2 regions of the Ureibacillus thermophilus genome follow, and region 1 is predicted to be linked to the other one. Evidence: a T-box and tRNA genes for the amino acid it is inferred to sense, from the RefSeq annotation. Region 1 holds a T-box; the other holds one or more tRNA genes.
What was found. A T-box is a leader RNA that pairs with one kind of tRNA and senses whether it is charged. The one in region 1 lies ahead of pheS (phenylalanine--tRNA ligase subunit alpha), so its partner is inferred to be a tRNA-Phe.
Positions count from the first base shown of each region.

Region 2: it encodes a tRNA-Phe, which carries the amino acid that the T-box ahead of pheS (phenylalanine--tRNA ligase subunit alpha) is inferred to sense. The anticodon was not compared.

Region 1 covers NZ_CP036528.1:2,367,112-2,376,103, reverse strand. The annotation lists gene DKZ56_RS11800 (cysteine desulfurase family protein) at 1-122, shown strand, start outside; gene DKZ56_RS11795 (TrmH family RNA methyltransferase) at 139-900, shown strand; gene DKZ56_RS15590 (IS110 family transposase) at 1,150-1,857, shown strand; gene DKZ56_RS11785 (lipocalin-like domain-containing protein) at 1,991-2,455, shown strand; T-box leader at 2,483-2,715, shown strand; gene pheS (phenylalanine--tRNA ligase subunit alpha) at 2,871-3,908, shown strand; gene pheT (phenylalanine--tRNA ligase subunit beta) at 3,921-6,326, shown strand; gene DKZ56_RS11770 (hypothetical protein) at 6,437-6,877, opposite strand; gene DKZ56_RS11765 (hydrolase) at 7,033-7,572, shown strand; gene DKZ56_RS11760 (hypothetical protein) at 7,745-7,930, opposite strand; gene DKZ56_RS11755 (hypothetical protein) at 8,155-8,373, shown strand; gene safA (SafA/ExsA family spore coat assembly protein) at 8,579-8,992, shown strand, end outside.
Region 2 covers NZ_CP036528.1:2,515,517-2,524,508, reverse strand. The annotation lists gene DKZ56_RS12590 (hypothetical protein) at 1-149, shown strand, start outside; gene DKZ56_RS12585 (MalY/PatB family protein) at 440-1,627, opposite strand; gene DKZ56_RS12580 (DUF1871 family protein) at 1,738-1,983, shown strand; gene yugI (S1 domain-containing post-transcriptional regulator GSP13) at 2,192-2,557, shown strand; tRNA gene DKZ56_RS12570 (tRNA-Glu) at 2,681-2,752, shown strand; rRNA gene rrf (5S ribosomal RNA) at 2,833-2,948, shown strand; tRNA gene DKZ56_RS12560 (tRNA-Val) at 2,955-3,027, shown strand; tRNA gene DKZ56_RS12555 (tRNA-Thr) at 3,042-3,117, shown strand; tRNA gene DKZ56_RS12550 (tRNA-Lys) at 3,122-3,196, shown strand; tRNA gene DKZ56_RS12545 (tRNA-Leu) at 3,205-3,289, shown strand; tRNA gene DKZ56_RS12540 (tRNA-Gly) at 3,301-3,375, shown strand; tRNA gene DKZ56_RS12535 (tRNA-Gly) at 3,401-3,475, shown strand; tRNA gene DKZ56_RS12530 (tRNA-Leu) at 3,479-3,567, shown strand; tRNA gene DKZ56_RS12525 (tRNA-Arg) at 3,580-3,656, shown strand; tRNA gene DKZ56_RS12520 (tRNA-Pro) at 3,669-3,745, shown strand; tRNA gene DKZ56_RS12515 (tRNA-Ala) at 3,753-3,828, shown strand; tRNA gene DKZ56_RS12510 (tRNA-Met) at 3,845-3,918, shown strand; tRNA gene DKZ56_RS12505 (tRNA-Ile) at 3,925-4,001, shown strand; tRNA gene DKZ56_RS12500 (tRNA-Ser) at 4,024-4,116, shown strand; tRNA gene DKZ56_RS12495 (tRNA-Met) at 4,128-4,204, shown strand; tRNA gene DKZ56_RS12490 (tRNA-Asp) at 4,208-4,283, shown strand; tRNA gene DKZ56_RS12485 (tRNA-Phe) at 4,290-4,365, shown strand; tRNA gene DKZ56_RS12480 (tRNA-Gly) at 4,372-4,445, shown strand; tRNA gene DKZ56_RS12475 (tRNA-Ile) at 4,450-4,526, shown strand; tRNA gene DKZ56_RS12470 (tRNA-Asn) at 4,533-4,607, shown strand; tRNA gene DKZ56_RS12465 (tRNA-Ser) at 4,611-4,703, shown strand; tRNA gene DKZ56_RS12460 (tRNA-Glu) at 4,715-4,786, shown strand; gene tnpC (IS66 family transposase) at 4,884-6,458, opposite strand; gene tnpB (IS66 family insertion sequence element accessory protein TnpB) at 6,507-6,860, opposite strand; gene DKZ56_RS12445 (hypothetical protein) at 6,850-7,047, opposite strand; partial or broken gene DKZ56_RS15595 (ISL3 family transposase) at 7,288-8,555, shown strand; gene DKZ56_RS12435 (dipeptidase) at 8,709-8,992, shown strand, end outside.

The sequences.
Region 1 (8,992 bases):
GTTTACAAGAAGCGCGCACATTTTTCCGCATCTCCTTTGGCATCCATACGAAGGAAGAGGATATTCAAAAGCTTAGCACAGCATTGTTCGAATTAAATCGAGAAATCAAAACAATGAAATAAAGGCGGTCTTTAACTTATGAAGCGGATTGAATCAAAGCAAAATGCATTAGTCAAACATTGGAAAAAACTCGTTTCCACAAAAAAAGAACGGGATAAGACTGGCGAATATATTGTGGAAGGTTTTCATTTAGTGGAAGAAGCATTGAAAAATAAAGAACAAATCATTCAGATTATCAAACGGGAAGATGTGGACCTTCCCCTTAGATGGTCATTGGATGATGTTCAGCTTGTGGAAGTGACGGAAGCGGTGGCAAAGGAAATCGCCGAAACCGAAACGTCCCAAGGTATTTTTGCCCATTGCAAACAGAGTGATATTTCTGAAGCAGAAAAATTCAAATGGACAAAATTGCTTCTCATCGATAGCGTCCAAGATCCAGGTAATATCGGCACAATGGTACGCACAGCAGACGCAGCTGGAATCGATGCGGTTATTTTAGGAAAAGGCTGTGCAGATTTATACAATCCAAAAACATTGCGTTCCGCCCAAGGCTCCCATTTCCATCTTCCAGTCCTTCGAGGAAATTTGTTGGATTGGATTGAAGCATTGAAGGAAAGACAGATTCCAATTTACGGTACGGCCCTTGAGAATGCGGTTGATTACCGCAATCTCGATAAGCATGAAAAATTTGCTTTAATTGTAGGAAATGAAGGCAGCGGCGTCCAACCGGAATTGTTGGAGAAAACCGATCAAAACGTAATAATCCCAATTTACGGGCAAGCAGAATCTCTGAATGTGGCAGTTGCAACCGGAATTTTATTGTATAAGTTGATGGAATAAAAAACATACTAACATTAGTAGTACAGACCTAGGCCAAGGTTTGTGCTACTATTTTTTTATAGTAGAAGTGAAGGAAGGTCGAACAGCTCCTGGGACCAAATAGAGTCCGTATTAAAAACAGACCAACTTCACACCCTTATTTGAATCAGTTTAGTATGTTGGGTCCATAGAGACCGTGTATAAGAAAGTGGAATCGATAAGGCAATGTGAAGAACTTCTATGTTTGGCTAAAAAGGAGAGGCAGAAAATATGAAACACGTAGTGGCATTTGATGTCAGTATGGGGAAAAGTACAATGGTCATTTACGACCGTTATCGTCAATGCGAATATGAGGGTGAAATAACCCATAACCGTTACTCTTTCGAGAAATTAAACGAAACCCTTATAACTTTAACACAAAAAGATGGACAGGCCCCTGATATTGTCTTTGAAGCAACAGGCGTATATTCAAAACCACTAGAACGATTCTTAGGTGATCAAGGTTATATGTATTATCGAGTTAACCCACTCGAAGCGAATATTCAAATGGCTTCAATGAGGAGACAAAAAACAGATAAAAGCGACGCTCATGAACTTGCGAAAACTCACTTTAGAGTTGAACGTGAACAAACTTATCAAGAAGAGGAAAATTCCCAAACCAATTTCAAAAATAAGGAAACAGAGCGAATGGAAAAACTCATTGTTTTCTCCATTCGCTCTGTTTTTATGGACTTTTTAGACAAGCCCTTTTTTTCATGGGGAGTTGTCATGAAAGGGGTTTCATTATATAATGAACTTGAATATACAAACTATTCTGAAAATTATATCATTAAAAAACTTAAAACAAAATCCTTTTCATTTTCTCCTTCTTCAAAATTATGTAAATATAATTTTTCTTTCTTTATGTTTTTACACTCCGCAGTATTCACACAACGATTTACTCCTTTTTATGTAAAAATACATCATTCCAATTTTTAAACTGTAACAGCTGGATTTACTTCAAGCAGCTTTTCCTAAATCACTTTTTACAATAAGCATTGTCCTTATTTCGAATGGTTTACGAGGGAAATTAAAATTTCCCATTTTTATAATTTTTATGAGGAGGTTTTTTATGAAATTAATCGAACAGCTTATAGGAGTTTGGCAGTTAATTTCATTTGAAGACAGGGATTCCAATGGGCAGGTGATTTATCCTTTAGGGGAGGATCCGACTGGTTATCTTATGTATCATCCTGATGGATATGTGTCTGCCCAATTAATGCGCAAAGGGCGTCCTCCATATGCATCTGGTGATTTGCTTCAAGGAACAACGGAAGAAATGGCTAAAGCTGCAAGGGGATATCTTGCCTACGTAGGAAAATTCGAAGTGAAAGAAGAAGAAAATCGAATCATTCATTATATTGATGTGAGCCTAAATCCAACCTTAATCGGAACTGAATTGCACCGAATTCCTTCCTTTGACGGAGAAATGATGACGCTACATAATGGGAAAAAACCGGATCAGAAATTTGTTTTTAGAAGGGTGGAAGATTTGGACCACTTGAAACAATTGGCGATTTATCGTAGAATAAACTAAGATTTTTCCATTTATAATTGAATATGGTTAAATGCGTTTGGAGCGGGAAGAGTAAATATTCATCGGCTGCATGACAGGGAGCATAAGCCGCGACTGAAAGCTTATGTATGCAGTAGAATATTGAAGTTCACCCCGCAAGCAGCGTCCGGGACCAGAGATTATTCTCTGTAAAGGATTGCCGGCCAATGCCGTTATGTCAATGAAGTGATTGCATATTTGCAATAACTAGGGTGGTACCGCGAATGTTCCTCGTCCCTTGATTTGGGGCGAGGTTTTTTTATTTTGATCAAAGGATGAATAGATTCACAAAATTCATCCATTTGTTCACCAAAAGATAAAAAATTCACAAAATCTGTCAATATTGGTGCAAAAATGGTCAACATACAGATGATAAAGTATTTAGGGAGGTTACATGATGGAACAGCAACTCAAGCAAATAGAGCAAGAAGCCGTTGAAAAAATTGCGGCTTGTACGAATTTGAAAGAACTGAATGATATTCGTGTGAAATACTTAGGGAAAAAAGGATCCATCACAGAAGTGTTGAAAGGAATGGGAAAACTTTCGCCTGAAGAGCGTCCGAAAATCGGGGCTCTTGCCAATACGGTGCGGGAAAAGGTTACTCAAGAGTTGGAAGAGCGGGCAAAATTTTTAGAAGAACAGCAAATCCGAGAGCAGTTGGAAAAAGAATCGGTGGATGTAACTCTTCCTGGACGCAAAGTGCGGGTTGGAAACAGACATCCTTTAACACGCGTTGTGGAAGAATTGGAAGATTTATTTATTTCCATGGGTTATGAAGTGGCGGAAGGTCCTGAAGTGGAAACGGATTATTTCAACTTTGAAGCGTTGAACTTGCCAAAAGGACATCCTGCCCGCGATATGCAAGATACGTTCTATATTACGGAAGAAACGCTTCTTCGCACTCATACATCTCCTGTTCAGGCGAGAACAATGCTTGCCAAAAAAGGTAAACCGTTCCGCATCATTTGCCCTGGGAAAGTGTATCGCCGCGATACAGACGATGCGACTCACTCCCATCAATTCATGCAAATTGAAGGGCTTGTAGTTGGAGAAAACATTCGCATGAGCGACTTAAAAGGCACGCTTGATAAATTGGCGAAAAAAATGTTTGGCGAAGATCGCGAAATTCGTTTGCGTCCAAGTTTCTTCCCATTCACAGAGCCATCTGTAGAAATGGACATCTCCTGCTTCCGCTGTGGAGGAAAAGGATGCAATGTATGTAAACATACAGGATGGATTGAAATTTTAGGAGCCGGCATGGTTCATCCAAATGTGCTTGAAATGGGCGGATATGATCCGAAAAAATTCTCTGGTTTTGCTTTTGGAATTGGTGTAGAGCGCATTGCGATGTTGAAGTATGGAGTAGAAGATATTCGCAATTTCTATATCGATGACATTCGATTCTTATCACAATTCCATCGGGCAGAAGGATAAGGAGGGTACATCATGTTAGTTTCATTGAAATGGTTGCAAGAATATGTAGATATACAAGGATTATCAGCAGAAGAATTAGCGGAAAAAATCACTCGCGCTGGTATTGAAGTGGATTCCGTCATCGATCGTTCTCAAGGCATGACAAATATCGTCGTTGGTCATGTTTTATCAAAAGAAAAACATCCGGATGCCGATAAATTAAGCGTTTGCCAAGTGGATGTCGGTACGGATGTTAGACAAATCATTTGCGGCGCGCCAAACGTGGCTGCAGGCCAAAAGGTAATCGTGGCGTTGCCTGGTGCCAAACTTCCAGATGGCATCAAAATTAAAAAAGCGAAAATGCGCGGCCAAGAATCAAACGGAATGATTTGCTCATTGCAAGAGTTAGGCATTGAAAGTCGCGTTGTGCCAAAAGCGTATGCGGATGGCATTTATGTATTGCCTGATGATGCAGTGCCTGGTTCCGATGCGCTGGAAATTCTTGGACTTCGGGATACAGTGTTGGAGCTTGATTTGACGCCAAACCGCTCCGATGCCCTCTCCATGCTGGGGGTTGCCTATGAAGTGGGCGCTATTTTATCAAAAGACGTAAAATTGCCGGAAATTCAATATGAAGCTTCTAAAGAAAGAGCAGAAGATTACATCAAAGTTCGCGTAGAAGCGCCAAAAGAAAATCCATTATATGCAGCAAAAGTCATTAAAAATGTGAAAGTGGCAGAATCGCCATTATGGTTGCAGCACTATCTAATGGCAGCGGGCGTTCGTCCTCACAATAACGTTGTCGATATTACAAACTACGTATTGCTCGAATATGGCCAACCCCTTCACGCTTTTGACTACGATGCATTAGGTACAGGCGAAATCGTCGTCCGTTTGGCAAATGAAGATGAAAAAATTGTCACTTTGGACGATCAGGAACGAACACTTCAAAGCCACCATTTGGTCATTACAAATGGAAAAGAACCGGTTGCCGTTGCAGGCGTGATGGGCGGAGCCAACTCAGAAGTAACGGAAAAAACGACAACGGTTGTATTGGAAGCTGCTTATTTTGACGGATTATCTGTTCGCCGCACATCAAAAGATTTAGGGTTGCGTTCCGACTCCTCTGTACGTTTTGAAAAAGGCGTCGATCCAAATCGAGTGTTAGAGGCCCAAGAGCGGGCAGTGCAGCTCCTTGCTGAACTTGCTGGCGGAGAAGTGCTGGAAGGAACGGTGCTTGTCGATGAACTTGATAAAACACCAGCACGCATTGTCATTTCACCGGATGATATTAATGCAAAATTAGGCATGAAAATTTCGTTGGAAGAAATGATTTCCATCCTTCAACGTTTGAAATTTGATGTGGAGGCAAAACGCGGTTTATTAGTAATCGATGTGCCGACTCGCAGACAAGATATCAAAATAGCAGAAGATATGATCGAAGAAATTGCAAGACTTTACGGCTACGATGAAATCCCAATCACATTGCCTGAAGGAAAAACACAGGTCGGTGGTTTGACACCTTATCAACAAAAACGCCGCATTGTCCGCAACTTCTTGGAAGGGGCAGGACTCTATCAAGCCATTACGTATTCATTAACTTCCGAAGAATGGTCTCAAAAATTTGCGTTGAAAAAAGAGGAAACAACGAAATTATTAATGCCAATGAGCGAAGACCGCACAACACTTCGCCAAAGCTTGATTCCGCATTTATTGCAAGCAGCAAGCTATAACATGGCACGCCAAGCGGATTCCGCATGTTTATATGAAATCGGCTCTGTATTCCTTGGCAAAACAGAGGAAGGATTGCCATTTGAAGAGGAGCATGCAGCCTTTGTCATCACTGGAAAATGGGTGGATGATGCGTGGCTCGGAGATAAACGCAATGTGGATTTCTTTGTGGCAAAAGGCATTGTGGAAGGATTAATCGAAAAATTAGGTTTAACAGAACGCATTACCTATGAAAAAGCAACGATGGATGGACTTCATCCTGGACAAACAGCAAACATTTTGCTTGATGGTGAACGAGTTGGTATCATTGGTGGACTTCACCCAGCAGAACGAAAAGCATGGGATTTAAAAGAAACATATGTAGTAGAGTTGAATTTACATGCATTATTGCATGCTGAAGCAAAAGGAGTTGAATACGAGCCGGTACCACGCTTCCCAATGGTAACGCGGGACATTGCCGTGGAAGTAGATCGAGCTGTTTCTGCCGGAGAACTTGAAAACATCATTCGCAAAGCGGGTACGAAGTTGTTAAAATCGGTGAAAGTATTCGATGTATATGAAGGAGAGAACATCGAAGCAGGCAAAAAATCTGTTGCCTTCACATTGACATACTTCAACCCTGAACGAACTTTAACGGATGAAGAAGTGGCAAGCGCTCATGAAAAAGTATGGAAAGCATTAGAAGAAGCCGGCGCGGCAATCCGATAACATTACAAATTGTCACAAGTACACATGCAAAGGCTGGAGCTGATTCCAGCCTTTTTTTATGCACCCTTTTTCCGGCTCCATGAGGAAAAGGATAGAGGTAATTTATAGAATTATTTAGAAGGGCGTTCATCTATTTCTTGAGTTTTTGGATTGAAAGAGCCATATAAAGCACCAAGCACTCCACTGATTGAATGAATCAGTCCAAAGGTATAAACATCGAAATAAAGTTGTCCAGTTTCTTCGCTGATTTCAAAAAGGGAGGCGCCAATCGAATTTTTCATATCCATAAACAGGTATAAAAAAAATGCAGTAAGCAAAAGGCCTCCATAAATAACAAGCCATTTCCCTCGATTTTTTCCTATGCGAACAACGGTTAAAAAATAGCGGAACGTTGTAAATAAACTTAAGAGAATAAATGGAAACAAAAATATCATGCAGATGAATCCTAAATTTCCTGTTGTTCCACTAACTTCCGTTTCAAAGAGCTGGTTGACAATTAAAAAGCCGAAAAAGGTAATGGCCAAGCTGATCAGCCAACTTAATCGAATCACACACATCATCCATTCTTTTGCATTATTGGATACAACTATTAATTATAGCGCATCTTGAAAAGAAAAAAGCCCTTAAGAAAAAAATTCACTTTCAAGGAATTTTCAACATTTTGTAGAATAAAGAATGTGAAGAAATAGAAAAGGGGATGAGGAAGTTGTTAACAAAAGAAAATGCTGTGCTTGTGTTGATTGATATTCAGGGGAAGCTTGCCCGCATTGTGGACAATAGCGAATTTGTCATTGGAAATATCGCCAAAATGGTGCAAGGGGCAAAAGTTTTAGGGTTGCCGATATTATGGCTGGAGCAATATCCAAAAGGGTTAGGCCCGACAGTGGAAGAAATTGCTCAGCATCTACCGGATGAAAAGCCTATTGAAAAAATTACCTTCAGCGCTTATGATACGGAGGAATTTGTTAAAGCCCTGCAAGCGACTGGACGCAAAAAAGTATTAATTGCCGGAATTGAAACGCACATATGCGTATATCAAACAACTGCCCACTTGTTGCAAAACGGCTATGAAGTGGAAGTGCTGGCTGACTGCGTATCGTCCCGCACGGCTTTAAATTCTGAAATTGGTCTAGAGAAAATGAAGCAAATCGGCGCAAAACTCACAAGCGTTGAAATGGCATTATTTGAAATGCAGCAAATCGCAAAAGGCGATGAATTTAAAGCTATCAGCAACATTGTAAAATAGAAGTTTCAACAAGCTGTCTAGAAAATAGAGTTTCTAGGCAGCTTTTTATTCAAAGGCACTGCAAGGGAGGAGCGTCTTTCAGTAATATTTAAAAAAAGAAAAGAGCGAGTAAATGTTTCATCGCTCTTTTACAAAGCTATATTCATTAAACAGGAGGTTGTTTCACGCGCCATTATTCCTTTTCTGAAAATGAATCATGTCTTTCACGAATGGAAGGATGTTCCTTCTTTTTTGGAATATGAAATTCCTCTTCCAATCCAAACTCTTCCATATTCTTTCCTTTGCTTCCAACAGATTGTTTTCCACGAATCATTTCAAAATGCCTTGCATGGTTCTCTAAATCCGTTCGATGTTCCATTGCTTGTCTCTCCCTTCAATGTTAATATGAATCATTTTTGCAAAGTTATGCATTCAAAAATGAACAAGGGAGATTGCTGCATGTAGTATGCTTATTAATATAACTAATGAATATATATAAAAATATCTAATTGTAATTTCAAACTCATATACGAATATCTTATGGAGTATAGCAATATATTAATTTTGGTAGGAAGAAAATGTGAGATTTAGGAGGAAGGAACATTGTCAATCAATAAAGGGCAATTAATCGAATTAATTGAAAATTTACCAAAATCGGCTCATATTACAACGTACTACTATTTAAAGAATTTAACGAAATCAAAACGTTTCCAAGATGAGATGGATTTTGAAGATTATTCTTTTCTTCAAAAGCGGAAAACAGAACAGTCCTTCTGGGTGGACGCTTTTATAGATTATCATATAAATACAAAAAGAATATAGAAACCTAGTAATTTATTCCTATTTCAAATATATTTCAATTTTTTTACGAGATTCAAAGAGTAAAAACTAGTAATAACAAGGTCTTTGAGAATTAATATTTCAATGTAATGAGACTGTAAAAATCCTTCCAAATATTTTGTGATGAATTCATCGCGAATTCTTTTTATGATGAATTTGCACACAAAAAAAGGAAGGATGAATGAAGATGAAAAAGAAATTACAAAAAAGCGCAGGAGCTCTTATCTTATCCATTGGGTTATTATTGCCAGCAACGGCTTTGGCTGCTGGAACATATACAGTTGTTTCTGGAGATACACTTTGGAAAATTGCAGTTAAAACACAAACAGGTGTGCAAGAGCTGATTAATGCCAATCCGCAATTAGAAAATCCAAATTTAATTTATCCGGGACAAAAAATCAATGTGCCAGAAAAAGTAGGGCAAGCTTATGAAGAAGAAGTTGTAAAACTAGTCAATGCAGAACGGGCAAAAGCAGGATTGCCTGCATTAAAATCTGATTGGGAACTAGCGAGAGTGGCAAAACATAAATCTCAAGATATGCATGATAATAGATATTTTGACCATACAAGCCCGATATACGGTTCACCTTTTACAATGATG
Region 2 (8,992 bases), 150 kb from region 1:
AAATGATTTTTCTAGTTCTCTTGTGTTTGGCGGTCTTTTTTGCCGTAAAAAGACTTTCAAAAAGACAAGAGATGAAAACGAAAGAGTTGGAAGAGCGGATTTTAATGGAAAGGGAAAAAGAGAAGGAAAAACATACAGAACTGAAGTAATTTGAAAGGCTGTCCGGAATTGTTTTTCCGGACAGCCTTTTAAAATTGCGCTATATTCAGGAAATATTCCAATGGTATGCAACAACAAGAAAATCTCCTTAATTTTCCAAACTCTTTTTTTGGTGGTATTTTATTAATGAAAAATTTAAAAATATTACATAGGAAATAGTTACAGCAACGGTTATTAAGATGAACCCTTTCCACCCCAGATGATGATAGACGGGAGCGACAAGAGTGCTTCCGGATGCAACCCCGATGTGAAAATGATGTTTTTAATACTAAACACATTATTAAGATAAAGCTTTTTTGAATCGTTCAACGCCATCTTTGACGGTTTCAAATGGACAGGCCAAGTTGATGCGGAGGAAGCCGCGTCCTGCTTCGCTATATTTTGTTCCAGGCTCCAGTGCTAGTTTTCCTTTATTTAAGAGACGGTCCATCATTTCTTCTTCAGAAAGCCCTGTTCCCCGATAGTCAACCCAAACGAGGTAAGAAGCTTGCGGTCGGATAACCCGGATGCCATCCAATTGATTCAATTCTTGTTCTAAGTATTGAATGTTTTTGGCAACGTATTGAATCATTTCATCAAGCCATTCGTCGCCTTTTTCATACACCGCTTGAACTCCCGCAGCGGCAAGGGCATTCCAATCGTCTAAACCATGGGCTGCTTTGTTTCGAAGCAACGCATTGCGCAATTTTACGTTTTCCGCCACAATCATGGCTGCATGAAGACCTGCCAAGTTGAATGTTTTTGTTGGGGCGATGCAGGCAATGATTTTTGCTTTGTCAGCGCCTTCTACTGTCATTGTTGGGATATGCTTGTATTCGTCAAAGACAATATCGGCATGGATTTCATCGGAAATGAGCAGCACATCGTATTGAACGCACAATTGAACAAGTTTTTCCAGTGTATCTTTTGACCAAACGACTCCTCCTGGATTATGAGGGCTGCATAGCACATACGCTTTTACTCCTGATTTAAAGGCTTCTTCTAATTTTTCAAAGTCATATTCGTAAATATGCTCTTCGCTTTCCACTAAATCGCATTCCACGACTTCCAGTTTCAGCCCTTTTGGAATAGTGAAGAACGGAGGATATACAGGTGTCGAGATACATACTTTATCTCCAGGTTCAGTAAAAGTTTCAAGGATAGTTGCAATTGCTGGAACAACCCCGCTGTGGAAAATCAAAGCTTCTTTATTGATATGCCAATTATGGCGGCGTTTAAACCATTTCTGAATAGCTTCTTTGCACGCATCGCTTATGTAGGAGTATCCAAAAATTGGATGATTTAAACGTTCTTTAATGGCGTCAATTGCCACTTGAGGAACGGCAAAGTCCATATCTGCCACCCACATTGGCAGCACATTGTCGATATCTTCCACAGCGTATTTTGCGCGATAGCGTTCTTTAAATTTGTCCCATTTTAAACTGTTCGTATTTCGTCTTTCGTATATTTCATCAAAAGAAATTGTCACAATTATCACTCTTTTCTATTTAATTTTTTATCTTTAAATATAATGATTATATGATATCATAAGAAGGAAAATATAGAATAATGTAAGGTGAAATCGTGGAGAACGGATTAATGAACAAAAAAGCAAAAATTGCTTTAATGCAATGGGATCCTTTTCAACTGGGAGAAGAAGCTTATGAACTTGAATCCAATGATGTCGTTTTAGCATTACAGAAAATCGATGACCCGACGGAACTAGCTCGGGTGATTCAAAAAGTGTACGAGCAATCCTTTCAAATTTGGATTCCTTTTGAAAACTGTGTTGAAATGGCATATCGATTGATTGCTATTAAATTTGAAGCTAAAAGTATTATATAAAAAAGTGTCTTTTGTTGTAAGAGACACTTTTATTTTTTTGCTATTTTTTTGGATTATCGAGTAGATGAAGGACGTTAAGCAGGTATGCAAGTTATTTATTCAGGTTGGAAGTTTTTTTCAAATTATGGCGATTCTTTGTTGTGGCTATATTGATTATGTTATAATTTAACATGAGATATATATGCAGTGAAAGAAAGTAGGAACAAACATGATAAAACAATATAAAGTAGGTGACGTTGTAACAGGAAAGGTGACCGGGATTCAACCATACGGAGCTTTTGTGGCATTGGATGAAGAAACGCAAGGGCTTGTACACATTTCTGAAATTACCTATGGTTACGTTCGGAATATTGAAGATTATTTTAAAATAGGGGACGAAGTTCAGGTAAAGATCCTTGATATAGATGAACGTAACGAAAAAATCAGTTTATCGACCCGTGCGCTGCAAGACCCACCGCAAAAGAAACTAGAAAAGAATCCAAAGATATCTTTGCAGGAACGCGTAAATGAACATGATGCAAACGGTTTTCAAACTTTGAAAGAAAAACTTCAAGATTGGATTGAAAGAGGCTAGAAACATACTAACATTAGTAGTACAGACCTAGGCCAAGGTTTGTGCTACTATTTTTTTATAGTAGAAGTGAAGGAAGGTCGAACAGCTCCTGGGACCACCTCCTTCTCCGCCATTATGTATAATGGCCCCTTGGTCAAGTGGTTAAGACACCGCCCTTTCACGGCGGTAACACGGGTTCGAATCCCGTAGGGGTCATAAAAAAATTAAAATTGAATAAAAAATATATTGAAAAAAATAGTTTATATGATAGAATAATTCTTGTCTTTGAAAAAATGTCTAGTGATGATGGCAAAGAGGATACACCCGTTCCCATACCGAACACGGAAGTTAAGCTCTTTAGCGCCGATGGTAGTTGGGGTCTTCTCCCTGCGAGAGTAGGACGTTGCTAGACTTAATCGGAGGATTAGCTCAGCTGGGAGAGCATCTGCCTTACAAGCAGAGGGTCGGCGGTTCGATCCCGTCATCCTCCATTAATAAAAAATATGCCGGCGTAGCTCAATTGGTAGAGCAACTGACTTGTAATCAGTAGGTTGAGGGTTCGATTCCTTTCGCCGGCACCATTACGAGCCATTAGCTCAGTGGTAGAGCATCTGACTTTTAATCAGAGGGTCGAAGGTTCGAGTCCTTCATGGCTCACCATTTATTTTGCGGGTGTGGCGGAACTGGCAGACGCACTAGACTTAGGATCTAGCGCCTTACGGCGTGGGGGTTCGACTCCCTTCACCCGCACCATATTTAATCATGCGGAAGTAGTTCAGTGGTAGAACACCACCTTGCCAAGGTGGGGGTCGCGGGTTCGAACCCCGTCTTCCGCTCCAACTGCCGGGGTGGCGGAATTGGCATGCGGAAGTAGTTCAGTGGTAGAACACCACCTTGCCAAGGTGGGGGTCGCGGGTTCGAACCCCGTCTTCCGCTCCAACTGCCGGGGTGGCGGAATTGGCAGACGCACAGGACTTAAAATCCTGCGGTAGGTGACTACCGTACCGGTTCGACTCCGGTCCTCGGCACCAAACAATGTAAAAGCGCCAGTAGCTCAATTGGATAGAGCGTCTGACTACGGATCAGAAGGTTGTGGGTTCGACTCCTGCCTGGCGCGCCATAAAAAAAGGACCGGGAAGTAGCTCAGCTTGGTAGAGCACTTGGTTTGGGACCAAGGGGTCGCAGGTTCGAATCCTGTCTTCCCGACCAGAGACACGGGGCATTAGCTCAGCTGGGAGAGCGCCTGCTTTGCACGCAGGAGGTCAGCGGTTCGATCCCGCTATGCTCCACCATAACTTAAAATGATTTGGCGGTGTAGCTCAGCTGGCTAGAGCGTACGGTTCATACCCGTGAGGTCGGGGGTTCGATCCCCTCCACCGCCATCCCAAGGACCTTTAGCTCAGTTGGTTAGAGCAGACGGCTCATAACCGTCCGGTCGCAGGTTCGAGTCCTGCAAGGTCCACCAAAGGTTAAAAGAATAGAAATATGGAGGAATACCCAAGTCTGGCTGAAGGGGTCGGTCTTGAAAACCGAGAGGCGGGTCAAACCGCGCGGGGGTTCGAATCCCTCTTCCTCCACCATTTAAAATCATCGCGGGGTAGAGCAGTCTGGTAGCTCGTCGGGCTCATAACCCGGAGGTCGCAGGTTCAAATCCTGCCCCCGCAACCAAACGGTTCCGTAGTGTAGTGGTTAACATGCCTGCCTGTCACGCAGGAGATCGCGGGTTCGAGTCCCGTCGGAACCGCCATAAAGTGGTTCAGTAGCTCAGTCGGTAGAGCAAAGGACTGAAAATCCTTGTGTCGGCGGTTCGATTCCGTCCTGAACCACCATTAATTGCGGGTGTAGTTTAATGGTAAAACCTCAGCCTTCCAAGCTGATGTCGTGGGTTCGATTCCCATCACCCGCTCCAGAATGGGCCTATAGCTCAGCTGGTTAGAGCGCACGCCTGATAAGCGTGAGGTCGATGGTTCAAGTCCATTTAGGCCCACCATAAAATTCCGAAGTAGCTCAGTGGTAGAGCAATCGGCTGTTAACCGATTGGTCGTAGGTTCGAATCCTACCTTCGGAGCCATACGGAGAAGTACTCAAGAGGCTGAAGAGGCGCCCCTGCTAAGGGTGTAGGTCGGGGTAACCCGGCGCGAGGGTTCAAATCCCTCCTTCTCCGCCATTATGTATAATGGCCCCTTGGTCAAGTGGTTAAGACACCGCCCTTTCACGGCGGTAACACGGGTTCGAATCCCGTAGGGGTCATAGTAAGCCCGAAATATGTGAGATAAATAAAAAAATGCGCACCCTCTGGTACGCACGATGAATAGCCCTTCAATCCCAAGTTTTTTCGGATTGAGGGCTATTTTGCCATTGCACATGATTCACGAATTGTTTTCGACCATGGCAAATAGCGATCTAATATTTCTGGCTGTTGATGGATTGGTAAACTTGGGAGTTCCGACAATACTTTCACTAAGTATTGATAAAAATCAATTCCATTCGCTTTTGCCGTTTCAGCCAAGCTTAAACAGATGGCATTTGCATCGGCTCCCGATTCACTCACGGAAAACAGCCAGTTTTTTCGTCCAATGACATTCGGCCGAATCGCATTTTCAGCTGGGTTGTTGTCCATTTCAATGCGTCCATCATACAGAAAAGCTTTTAAACCTTCGGCGTGCTTCAATGTATATTCCGCAGCTTTGGCAAGGGCATTCTTCCCATAGAAAGGAGATTCGTCAATCCATTTGAAAAATGCCTCAACGATAGGTTTGGACTCTTTTTGTCTAGCTTTTCTCCGTTCGCTCGGCCGAAGTTTCTTAAATTTCCGTTCTAGGCGGTAAAGTCGATCACAATAATCGACACCAATCCGTCCATTTTTACTTTCGGCTTTTAACCAGTATCGACGAACATGAGCCCAGCAGTTGGCAAAATGAATATTTGGCACATCATGGTATGCAGAATATCCATCGCAGATAATCGTCCCTTTAAAGCCTTTCATAAAGTCAGTCAAAATTTCCCGACTTCGGGATAAAGCACTATGGAACAGAACAATTGCTGGACCTTGAGATCCTACGCTACGGAACACCCAGTTGTAAGCTTTAGATTGAGCTGGCTTTCCATCTGAGCGGTTCAATACTTGGGCATAGGTTTCATCGACATGAAGAATTGATTTTTTCATGAGGGTTTCTTTCATTCGATTATATAATGGAAGAAGCCAATCTTCTGCCGTGCGAATCACCCAGTTGGATAGGTTCTTATCATTGGTTAGTAAACCATAACGATGCCATTCCTTTACCTGCCTATATAAGGGTAAATAAAGAATAAATTTATCATAGATGAGTTTTGCTAAGACCGTTGGTCCTGCGATACTTCGCAGAATGGCAGGTTGCGGTGCTTTTCCACGTTTGATTTGTGAGTCTTTATTCGAATCTTTTTTACAAGACCTGCACTCATAAGCGTGTTCAATATGCTGAACACGCTTCATGGTAGCTGGTATGAATTTTGCTTCTTCCCGCACAATAGTGCTACCAATCTCTGTCATAAGTGATTGACAACACTCGCATTGTAAGTTTTCTGGATGATGATGAATTTCTTCAATTTCTAAACCATCCATAAAAGAATCATTTCGTTTTTTCTTGTTATGTCGTTTACGAACAACTGTGTATGTCACAGTGTCCGTGCTTTTTTCTCCTGTGTGCTCAGGTTCATTAAAAAAAGGGTCGTCATCAAACAAAGAACACTGTCCATCTGGAGCTTGATACTTTGATTTTTCAGATTTTGAGCCATAAAGCCGTTTAGTTAAATAACGAACTTGTTGTGACAATAATTCAATTTGTTTCAACAATTCATCATTTTTTTGATTGGCATGAGCTAGTTGCTCTTCTAATGACTGAATTAACTTTTCGTATGAATCATTGTTCACAACATCCACCACTTTTCCGTACTGATTCTATATAGAGTTGATTATATCATGAATCGGTATTTAGAAGACACCTTTTTTCGATTTTTGGATGGCTTTAGGTTGTTGAATCGAGAGCCCTTCCAGTAACCATCTAAGCTCCTGTTGAGTCAGATTTCGAACCTCATTTTCGTTTCTGGGCCATTGGAGTTTGCCATTATCGATTCGTTTGTATAACATGGCGAAGCCATCCCCATCAAAATATAAACATTTATACCGGTCTTTCTTCCGTCCACAAAATAAGAAAATGGCGTTGCTATATGGATCCAGTTCGAAAGAATCCTGAATTAAGGTGGCAAGACCATCAATTCCTTTTCTCATATCCGTACGACCACAAATGATATAGATATTTTTACACTTAGTAAAATCATGAATCACTGCTATTCAACTCCTTGATGACCGTTTGAATGATGTGAGGTTTTACACCGGGGTAAAAGGAGATTTTAAAATTTGTTGCTTGAATAACGCATACAGGTTTGAGAGGACCACGACTCGTTGAGGGTGAAGTTGAATCAGAATCGGATTCCAAATTGACAGGGACGATATTTAATTTTTCAACTGCCAAACAAAAACACCTCCTCTGTAATCGATAACTCTATCTTACAGGGAGGTACGATCGATTGATATGCGTCGTTTGAATTCGGGCTTACTGTCAAATGGTGTTGGTGAATAAATTTGGCTCTATAATATTTGGTGTTGGTGAGTAAAAACCAGCACCAATTTTTTTGAACAAAAAAAGGAGACAGTGACAAAACTCTGGTAAAATGTAATCGCCAAAACACATTTTCCAAAGGAGTTGCGTCACATGTCTCACCATCATTCTATACGAAACCTACTCAATATAAAAGACAAAAATATCACATTTGATGAAAATTTTTGTTCTACCGAAACGATCAAAAAAGTAAAAGCGAAAGTCTTTCATGGGACGTTAACGTATCAACCAAAAGCGTGCTATGCTTGTGGCCATGTCTTCGATGATCAAATCATTAAACACGGTTTTAAAACGTCTCTCATTAAAATGCCTAGTGTTTCAGGTTTTCATACCTACTTAAAATTGCGTAAACAGCGTTATTTCTGTAAACATTGTCATTCCACGTTTACTTTAAAAACGAGCGTCGTGGCTAAAAACTGTTGTATTTCCAACAATACTAAAGTAGCGATTGCTTTAAACGCCAAAGATAAAATATCCGAAAAAGATATTGCGATGAAACATAATGTTTCTCATGCCACTGTCAGTAGAGTCATTGACAGCTTTTATAGTTACTATCAGCCGAATGTTCACTATCTTCCTAAGCACCTGTGTTTTGACGAGTTTAAATCAGTGAAATCCGCAGCTGGAGCGATGTCCTTTATTTTCTGCGACTCTGAAACGGGGGAGATTGTGGATATCGTGGAGGACCGGAGATTACATGTCCTCAAAGAGTATTTCTTACGGTATTCCAAGAAGGCGAGAGATGCGGTAAAAACGATTGTCATCGATATGTACAGCCCTTATATTTCCAAGAAGTTTTCCCTAAAGCGGAAATCATACTCGACAAATTCCATATCCTCCAACTATTTAGCAGAGCTTTAAACAAAACGCGCATCAACGTCATGAATCGGGATAAAAAGAATTACAATAAATTGAAAAAATACTGGAAGCTCCTTCTGAAAGATCAAACAAAACTTGATTATAAGATCTATACATATCATCGTTGCTTTAAAAAGCATATGTGTGAGGTGGAGATTCTCCACTATCTCATTGATTTAGATTCTGAATTAAAGGCGTCCTATGAGTTATATCAATACGTGCAACATTGCATCAAAATCAAAGACTTTGAGCTCCTAAAGAAAACATTAGAGAATAAACAAAATATTGTTTCCAGCTATATGAAAACCGCCATCAAGACAATCAACAAATACATCAATTACGTGGAGAATACGTTGAAATACGATTATAACAACGGCATTTTAGAGGGGATTAATAACAAAATCAAAGTGATTAAACGCATTTCTTTCGGTTATCGATCCTTCTATCACTTTAGAAACCGAATATTCATTACCCAAAACTTAGCGAAAATAAAAACAGCTTAGGGGAACCTCGAATTTCCCCTAAGCTATCCGAATACATATTACCAAATAATATCACTAAAATTTATTCACCAACACCATTTGACAAAGAACCCTTTTTTTTTAAAATGATATATACTATAGTGACAATATCTATTTAGGGAGTAGAAGAAATGAATGAAAGTAATAGACTTGCATTGTGATGCATTAACAAAATTAGCTCGATTTGAGAATGCCAATTTCCGCAATGATTCCAGAATTTATTCGAATTATGAAAGGCTAAAAGGCGGGAATGTAAAAGTCCAGGTATTTGCAATTTTTATTCATCCAAGCATTCCAAAAGAGCAAAAGTTTAAGGAAGTCCTGCGCCAAATTCAGGCTTTCCATAAATTTGTTTTAAGCGAGCCGGGTATGGTTCATATTAAAGATTGGAATCAAATTGATGAACTGGAAGATGGACA